2 regions of the Streptomyces purpurogeneiscleroticus genome follow, and region 1 is predicted to be linked to the other one. Evidence: riboswitches for the same ligand, from Rfam matches in the RefSeq annotation. Region 1 holds a riboswitch; the other holds the start of a gene.
The links. Region 1 has a riboswitch for S-adenosylmethionine ahead of thrC (threonine synthase). Riboswitches for the same ligand answer to the same signal wherever they lie in the genome.

Region 1 (4,577 bases):
CGCGTCCCCGTCTCTGGCGACCTCGGCGCCCAGCACCACGGCGCAGCACTCCGCGAACGCCGCGGCCCAGCGGTGGGTCAGGAATGCTGCCCGGTCGCCGCCCAGGATGCCGCGCAGCACCTCGGCCGCCACGTCGTCCGGCAGCAGCCGGAAGTAGTCCGGCGGCGCCCAGGGGGTGTGCGAGAAGTGGCCGATGCGCAGGTCGGGGCGGCGCTCGCGGAGCAGCCCCGGGACCAGCGTGAGGTGGTAGTCCTGCACGAGGACGGCCGCGCCGGGCGCCGCGGCCTCGGCGAGCGCGTCGGCGAAGGCGGCGTTGTACGCCTCGTACGACGCCCACTGGCTGCGGAAATCCGCGTCGAACGCGGGCTCCAGCGGCGTCTGGTAGAGCAGGTGGTGGACGAACCACAGCACGGAGTTGGCGACGCCGTTGTACGCGTCGGCGAAGACCTCGGGCGCGATGTCCAGCATCCGGACGGACTGTCCGCCGGTGTCGCCGGGGTCCAGCAGCCCGTCGCCGGCGGCGGCCCGCCGGGCCGCCTCGCGGTCGCCGTCGCCGAGCGCGGCGCACACCCACACCGCCCCGGCGTCCGGGCCGATGGCCGACAGGCCGGAGACCAGACCGCCACCGCCGCGCCGGGAGGTCAGCGTGCCGTCCTCGCCCAAGGCGTAGGAGACCGGACCGCGGTTGGACGCGACGAGAACCTGGGCACCTGAGCTGGAGGAGACCATGCCGATGACCTAACCCGCGACAGATCCGCTCAAACGTGCGGCCGCCCCGTCCTCATGCCGCGCGCCGCTCCGCGTACTCCGGTATGCCGCGCATCGGCGGCCGCTCCTCGGTGTCCACGTCGGTCGTCCGCGGGACGAACCCGCCCTCCTCGCCGCGGTCGAACTGGGTGAGCCGGGGCCGTACGAGGTGCCCGCGTGCCAGCCGGAGCTGGGCGGTGCGGTAGATCGCCGCGGCCATCCGGCCGAGCGCCTGCCCGTCCTGGTGCCGGTGCTTGCGCACGCCCACGTCCACCTGCGCCAGCGCGTCCAGGCCGACCGTGTGCAGCGCGTCGACCAGCAGGCCCAGCTCGACGCCGTACCCGACGGGGAAGGGCAGCCGCTCCAGCAGCGACCGGCGGGCCGCGTATTCGCCGCCCAGCGGCTGGACGAAGCCGGCCAGCTGCGGCCAGTGCAGATTGAGCAGCGGGCGGGCCACCAGCTCGGTGACCCGTCCCCCCTGGCCCGCCTTCGGGCCGCCGGCGCCCTCGCCGAGCGGCCGGTCGTACATCGCCTTCACGAACTGCACCTCGGGGTCGGTGAGCAGCGGCCCGACGATCCCGGAGACGAAGGCGGCGGAGAACTCGCGCAGGTCGGCGTCGACGAAGCAGACGATGTCGCCGCCGGTGGCCAGCAGCGAGCGCCACAGCACCTCGCCCTTGCCGGGCACCGTCGCCAGCCGCGGCAGGATCGCGTCGCGGTGCACGACCCGGGCGCCCGCGGCGGCCGCGACCTCGGCGGTGCGGTCGGTGGAGCCGGAGTCCACCACGACCAGCTCGTCGACCAGGGGCGCCGCCGCGGACATCAGATCGCGACGGATGATCTCCACGATCGTGCCGACCGTGGCCTCCTCGTCGAGCGCGGGCAGCACTACGCTGACCGTCTGCCCGGTGCGGCTCTTCGCGGCCAGCAGCTGGTCGAGCGGTCGGTCGGCGGCAGACCAGGAGCGGCCGGCCAGCCAGCGCTCCACCTCTTCCAGCACGTATCCGTCTCCCTAAAGTGATCCATCTCGCGCATCGGACGACTATCTCAACCGTGCACGCCTTCGGTTACAGTCTTGAACAACGCGGATGACCACCGCATGCCGGGGTCACCGCTGAACAAACGCCTGTGTTTCGAACGCAGGCCATACCGCTCATCCAGAGGGGCAGAGGGATACGGCCCGTTGAAGCCCCGGCAACCCTCCAGCCGGTCTTGCCGCCAGGACACTGAAGTCCGCCGCGCGAGGCTCCCGGCTAGGGAAGGTGCCAAATCCGTCTCGCGGCGAGATGCGCCGCGAGGAAGATGAGGAGAAAGGGCCTCGCCTCCATGGCTGTGCAAGCTGCAGAAACCACCTCCACCGTCTCCCTCGGTCCCGCCGCCGCGCTGTCCTGCCGCGAGTGCGGTACGCGCTTCCCGCTCGGCCCGATCTTCGCGTGCCAGGAATGTTTCGGGCCGCTCGAAGTGGCATACGACCTGCCGAGCGGCGACCCCGAGGGCTTGAAGAAGCAGATCGAGGCCGGTCCGAACAACATCTGGCGCTACGCGCCGCTGCTGCCCGTCCCCGCCGACGTGGCCGACAAGCCCAACCTCAACCCGGGCTTCACCAAGCTGGTCCAGGCCGACCGCCTCGCCGCCGAGCTGGGCGTCACCGGCGGCCTGTACGTGAAGGACGACTCCGGCAACCCGACGCACTCCTTCAAGGACCGCGTCGTGGCGATCGCCGTCGAGGCCGCCCGCGCCTTCGGCTTCACCACCCTGTCCTGCTCCTCCACCGGCAACCTGGCCGGTGCGGTCGGCGCCGCGGCGCGCCGGGCGGGCTTCCGCTCCTGCGTGTTCATCCCGCACGACCTGGAGGCCGGCAAGGTCGTCATGGCCGCGGTGTACGGCGGCGACCTGGTCGGCATCGAGGGCAACTACGACGACGTCAACCGCTTCTGCTCCGAGCTCATCGGCGACCCGCTGGGCGAGGGCTGGGGCTTCGTGAACGTCAACCTCCGCCCGTACTACGGCGAGGGCTCCAAGACGCTCGCGTACGAGATCTGTGAGCAGCTCGGCTGGGAGCTCCCGGACCAGCTGGTCATCCCGATCGCCTCGGGCTCGCAGCTCACGAAGATCGACAAGGGGCTCAAGGAGCTCATCGCGCTCGGCCTCGTCGAGGACAAGCCGTACAAGATCTTCGGCGCCCAGGCCGAGGGCTGCTCGCCGGTGTCCACCGCCTTCAAGGCCGGCCACGACGTCGTACGCCCGCAGAAGCCGAACACCATCGCCAAGTCGCTGGCCATCGGCAACCCGGCCGACGGCCCGTACGTGCTGGACATCGCCCGGCGCACCGGCGGCGCGGTCGAGGACGTCAACGACGAGCAGGTCGTGGACGCGATCAAGCTGCTGGCCCGTACGGAGGGCATCTTCGCGGAGACCGCGGGCGGCGTGACCGTCGGCGTCACCAAGAAGCTCATCGAGAACGGGCAGATCGACCCGGCGAAGTCCCTCGTCGTCCTCAACACCGGTGACGGCCTGAAGACGCTGGACGCCGTGGCGCCGACCACCGGCCCGACCGCGACCATCCGCCCGAGCCTGGACGCGTTCCGCGAGGCCGGTCTCGACAAGTAGGGGGTTCCGGCGGGCCCGTTCGGCGGGCCCGCGCCGCCTCCCAGCTCCGCCGCGCCGCGGAGCCCATGTACTCGTTTTCCCGGAACCTGGAAGGTAGAAGAACCCCATGAGCGTCAGCGTCCGCATCCCCACCATCCTCCGCACCTACACCGGCGGCCAGGCCGAGGTCGCCGCCGAGGGCGCGACCCTCTCCGAGGTCATCGCGGACCTGGAGAAGAACCACAACGGCATCTCGGCCCGCGTCCTGGACGACCAGGGCAAGCTGCGCCGCTTCGTGAACGTCTACGTCAACGACGACGACGTGCGCTTCGAGCAGGGCCTGGAGACCCCGACGCCGGACGGCGCGGGCGTCTCGATCATCCCCGCGGTGGCCGGCGGCTGCTGAAGTCCGTCGCCGCCTGCGCACGCCTTTAGTGCGCCCTGTGTGCGCCCCCTGTGCATCGTCTCGTGGGTGCCCGCATATGCCTCCCGGAATCGCCCCGTCCGCAGCAAAAGCGGACGGGGCGATTCCATGTCGTTAAAGGCGATACAGTTGAGGTGAATCCTCTTCGCGCGCGTGCCCCACGCATATGAGAACGCGACAAGATGTGCCCAAAGTGTGTGCGCATTTTGTCGCGTTGATGAGCTATGCCCGGCCCGGCTTGCCCTGAATTATTTAGACTTCGCCGCAAATCGGCGAATGGTCGTGGGCAGAATTCTCGTCCGATTGACCTGTTGCGCTGGGCATTGGTGCAGATACATTCAGCGGCGGTCGACGCGTTCCGGCGCACACCCTCCTTGGGGGTGAGGTCTGACCCGGGTCCGCGGAGTGCGGTCCTGCGCAAGGGCCAGCAATAGGGGAGTTAGGAATGGCTCAGGGCACCGTCAAGTGGTTCAACGCGGAGAAGGGGTACGGCTTCATCGCGGTCGACGGTGGTGCGGATGTTTTCGTCCACTACAGCGCGATCCAGATGGACGGCTACCGCACCCTTGAGGAAGGTCAGCGGGTCGAGTTCGAGATCTCGCAGGGCCAGAAGGGGCCGCAGGCGGACATGGTTCGCGTGGCCGGCTGAGCGCCGACCGACTGCAGCGTACGGAGGCCCGTGCCCCCTTGAGGGGGCGCGGGCCTTCTGTTGTGCACGGGGGCGCGCCGGCTCGTGTGTACGGGTGCGCGCCCGCCCGTGTGCACGGGTGTGCGCTGGCCCGGGCCCTTGCGGTGCTGCCGCACGATCCCGCAGCCT
Region 2 (4,577 bases), on a different contig from region 1:
GTCGGCCTCGTTTCCGTCCCCGCGGACCGTGTTCTCCCGGATGACCAACATCCTGATCGGCATCTGCTGCGTGGTGTTCGTCATCGGCCCGGCCTCGGGGCTGAACGGGATACACGGCACCGGTGAATCGCTCCTGCAGGCCCAGAGCGCGTACTTCGCCCGTTGGGGCGTCATCCCGCGCGACCTGTGGAGCGGCGACCCGCAGGCCCTGCTCACCCCGCTCACCGCGCTCTTCGTGCACGGCAGCTGGCTGCACCTGCTGGGCAACATGCTCTTCCTCTATGTCTTCGGGGGCATGGCCGAGGCCAGGATGGGCCGGCTGCACTTCGTGGTCTTCTACATCCTGACCGGCTACGTGGCCCTGATGGGATACGCGGCGGCGCACGCCGAGTCGGGCCAGACCCTGGTCGGCGCGTCCGGATCGATCTCCGGCGTGCTCGGCGCCTTCCTGTACCTCTTTCCCCGCGCGCGGGTGACCAGCCTCTTCCCGTTCCTCTTCTTCCTGCCGCTGCGCTTCCCCGCCTGGGCGGTGCTGCTCTTCTGGTTCGTCCTCCAGTGGCTGGCGGCCCAGCGCGCGGTCAACGGCCCCGGCGTCGCCTACCTGGCCCACGTCGTCGGCTTTGTGCTGGGCTTCCTGTACGCCTGGGTCCGCTACCACGTACCGGACGCTCCACCGCAGGCCCCCGCCGGGGCCCCCGGTAGGGTGGAGCCCACAGAACGGCCGACCGAGGGAGAGAGCCAACCGTGATCACTTCGATCGTGCTCATCAAGACCAGCGTGGACCGGATCCCGGAGATCGCGGAGAAGATCGCGACGATCGAGGGCGTCAGCGAGGTCTACTCGGTCACCGGCGCGCACGACCTGATCGCGATGGTCCGGGTCCGCGAACACGACGACCTCGCGGACGTCATCCCCGGCCGCATCAGCAAGGTCCCCGGCGTCGCCTCCACGGAGACGCACATCGCGTTCCGCACGTACTCCCAGCACGACCTGGAGGCGGCGTTCGCGATCGGGCTCGAAAGCTGACCCTCAAGCCCGTCCGGCGTTTGAGGACAATCCTGAACGCCGAACGGCCACCGGCCGGCAGCGGTCCCTCAGCAGGACCACCACCGGCCGGTTCTTCCGCGGCTCAGGCCGCTGCGCCGCGATCCGGCACGCAGCGCCCCTCCTCGGTCCGGTAGGACCACTTCGCACCGTCCCGCACAAGCTCCGTCACGGCGGTGACGAACCGCTCGACGTGCTCATCGGGCGTCCCCGCCCCGAAGCTCACCCGGATGGCGTTCAGCGACCGCTCCCCCGGCCGGGCGTCCGGCGCGCCGCACTCGCCCGGGTCCTGCGGGTCGCTGCCCAGCAGGGTGCGCACCAGCGGGTGGGCGCAGAACAGCCCGTCCCGTACGCCGATGCCGTACTCCGCCGACAGCGCGGCCGCGAAGTGCGAGCTGTTCCAGCCCTCCACGACGAACGACAGCACGCCCACCCGCGGCGCGTCGTCGCCGAAGAGCGACAGCACCTTCACCTCGGGCACCTCGGCGAGCCCCGCCCGCACCTTCGCGATCAGCTCCTGCTCCCGCGCGACCAGGTTGCCGAACCCGGCCTCGGTCAGCGCCTTGCACGCGGAGGCGATCGAGTACACCCCGATCACGTTCGGCGAACCGGCCTCGTGGCGGGCCGCCGTGGTGTGCCACTCCACCTGCACGCCGCCGTCCTCGCGCCGCGCGACCTTGCGGCTCGCGCCGCCGCCGGCCAGGTACGGCTCGGCGTCCTGCAGCCAGTCGGCGCGCCCGGCCAGCACGCCGGACCCGAAGGGCGCGTACAGCTTGTGGCCGGAGAAGGCCACCCAGTCCACGTCCAGCTCGGCGATGTCCACCGGGTGGTGCGGGGCCAGCTGCGCGGCGTCCAGCACGATGCGCGCGCCGTGCGCGTGCGCCGCGGCGGCCAGTTCGCGCACCGGCCACAGCTCACCGGTCACGTTCGACGCGCCGGTCACGCACACCAGCGCCGGGCCGTAGGGCTCCCGCTCGGCGAGCGCCTTCTCCAGCGTGTCGACCGCCTGCTGCGGGGTCCGCGGGGCGTTCAGGTACGTCACCTCGACATCCGCGCGCTGCTCCCAGGGCAGCAGCGACGCGTGGTGCTCGGTCTCGAAGACGAACACCCGGGTGTGCGCGGGGAGCGCGCCGGCCAGCAGGTTGAGCGAGTCGGTCGTGGAACGGGTGAAGACCACCTGGTCCGTCTCGCGGCAGCCGAGGAACTCCGCGACCGTCTGCCGGCTGTTCTCGAAGAGGTCGGTGGACAGCTGGGAGAGGTACCCGGCGCCGCGGTGCACGCTCCCGTAGTACGGCGCGTACGCGGCCACGTCGTCCCACACCCGCTGCAGGGCCGGGGCGCTGGCGGCGTAGTCCAGCGCGGCGTAGCCGACCTCGCCGCCGGTGACGAGCGGGACGCGCACGTCGCGGCCGAGGACGGGGAGCGGCGCGGTGCAGGCGGGGTCGGCGTCGGCGGAGTCGGCGGTGGCGAGGACGGTTTCAGGGCGCACGGACATGGCGGAGTCTCCCGGAGGCGTACGGAGTAGGCGAATGACACGCACGGGGCGTGGAAGGACCCGCGGGCGCACGGACACCTGGTACAGAACAGAGGGGCGCCACAGGCGGGGTGTTCGGAAAAAGGGGCCGACCGGCCCTATCGCATTCGCTGCATCACGGAAGAGCTCCCTCGATAACCAGGATCCCTGGCGAGGGATCCGCGCTTGCCGCAGACCTTGCTGCCTGCGGCCTGGTCATCACCCGGGGCACCCCGCCACGGACGGAGGGTTGCCGGACAGCAAGCCGGGGCCTAATCGCTGTCACTCGTGACCTGGCGAGAATCATGCCACATGATCGGAACGCCGCAAGGGGTGTCCGGGATACGGACACCCCTCGCGTCGTAGGCGGTTACGCGTTCGACGCGGCCACCCACCGGTCCAGTACCCGCTGTGCCGCACCGGAGTCGATCGACTCCGCCGCCCTCGCCATCCCCGCCGCGATCTGCTCGTTCAGCGGGGCGTCCGTCGGGTCCAGGGCCACCAGCGCCGCGGCGGAGTTGAGCAGCACCGCGTCCCGTACCGGACCGGTCTCCCCGGCCAGCAGGCGGCGGGCGACGTCCGCGTTGTACGAGGCGTCCGCGCCGCGCAGCGCCTCCACCGGCACCAGTTCGATGCCGACGTCGCGCGGGTCGAAGGGCACCTCGCGCACGGTGCCGTCCCGGACCACCCACACCGTGGACGTGGCCGTGGTCGTCAGCTCGTCCAGGCCGTCGTCGCCGCGGAAGACCAGCGCGGAGGAGCCGCGCTCGGCGAGAACGCCGGCCAGGATGGGCGCCATCCGGGCGTCCGCGACGCCGGTGGCCTGGGCCGCGACCTTGGCCGGGTTGGTGAGCGGGCCGAGCACGTTGAAGGTGGTACGGATGCCCAGCTGGCTGCGGGCGGGCGCGACGTGCCGCAGCGAGGGATGGAACTTCACCGCGAAGCAGAAGGTGATGCCGGCCTCCTCGGCGACCTCCACCACCCGGCGCGGCGTCAGGTCCAGGTTCACGCCGAGCTTCTCCAGGACGTCGGAGGCGCCGCTGGCGGAGGACGCGGCGCGGTTGCCGTGCTTGACGACCTTCGTGCCCGTGCCGGCCACCACGACCGAGGACATGGTGGAGATGTTCACGGTCTTGGCGCCGTCGCCGCCGGTGCCGACGATGTCCACGCTGCGGCCCGGCACCTCGATGAGGTTGGCGTGCTCGTACATCGCGCGGACCAGCCCGGAGATCTCCGCGACCGTCTCGCCCTTGGCGCGCAGCGCCACCGCGAAGCCGGCGATCTGCGCGTCGCTGGCCTCGCCGCGCATGATCCGGTCCATCGCCCACTCGGTGGAGTCGGCGGAGAGGTCATGGCCTTCGAGGAGGGCGTTCAGCACGCCCGGCCAGGTGCGGGCCGCCACGCTGCCGCCGCCATCCGGGGTCACAACGTTCATGGTCCACGCTCCTGGGTGAGTCAAGAATCTTCACAGCGAGCCTATCGGGCCCGGGGATACGCCGGAGGGCCCCGTCCGGTGCTCGGACAGGGCCCTCTGGGTGGCGTTCTCTGCTACGTGCTCGGGGTCACGGTGTCGGTACCGCTCCCCCGTGGAGATCAGTGGTGGCCGTGGCCGCTGGTGATCTCCTCGTACTCCTCCACCGTCGGCTTCGGAATGACGTTGTCCTCGCCGTAGAAGCCCTTGGAGAGCTTGGCGCGCAGCTTCTGCGAGCGCTTGATCTTGCGCTTGACGCCGTTCTCGTCGACCTCGGGGCCGATCTCCAGCGGCTTCGGCTGCTCGTGCTGGGTGAGCATGTGCATCTGGTCCTGCGTGAGCGGCTCGTGCACCTCGATGAACTCACCGTGCGGCAGCCGCTTGATGATGCCGGACTCGCGTCCGTGCAGCACCTTGTCGCGGTCGCGCCGCTGCAGACCCAGGCAGATCCGCTTGGTGATGATGAAGGAGAGCACCGGGCCCACGAAGAACGCGATCCGGACGAACCAGCTGATCGAGTTGATCGACAGGTGGAAGTGCGTCGCCCAC

Region 2: another riboswitch for S-adenosylmethionine. It lies ahead of CCS38_RS14655 (aminotransferase class V-fold PLP-dependent enzyme); the one in region 1 lies ahead of thrC (threonine synthase).

The regions. Positions count from the first base shown of each region.
Region 1 is NZ_NHSG01000174.1:13,520-18,096, forward strand. It holds gene CCS38_RS10635 (alpha,alpha-trehalose-phosphate synthase (UDP-forming)) at 1-729, opposite strand, end outside; gene CCS38_RS10640 (glucosyl-3-phosphoglycerate synthase) at 782-1,747, opposite strand; SAM riboswitch class I at 1,898-2,056, shown strand; gene thrC (threonine synthase) at 2,074-3,357, shown strand; gene CCS38_RS10650 (MoaD/ThiS family protein) at 3,464-3,742, shown strand; gene CCS38_RS10655 (cold-shock protein) at 4,206-4,409, shown strand.
Region 2 is NZ_NHSG01000226.1:3,919-8,495, reverse strand. It holds gene CCS38_RS14665 (rhomboid family intramembrane serine protease) at 1-748, shown strand, start outside; gene CCS38_RS14660 (Lrp/AsnC family transcriptional regulator) at 745-1,026, shown strand; gene CCS38_RS14655 (aminotransferase class V-fold PLP-dependent enzyme) at 1,130-2,539, opposite strand; SAM riboswitch class IV at 2,735-2,851, opposite strand; gene trpD (anthranilate phosphoribosyltransferase) at 2,928-3,992, opposite strand; gene qcrB (cytochrome bc1 complex cytochrome b subunit) at 4,151-4,577, opposite strand, start outside.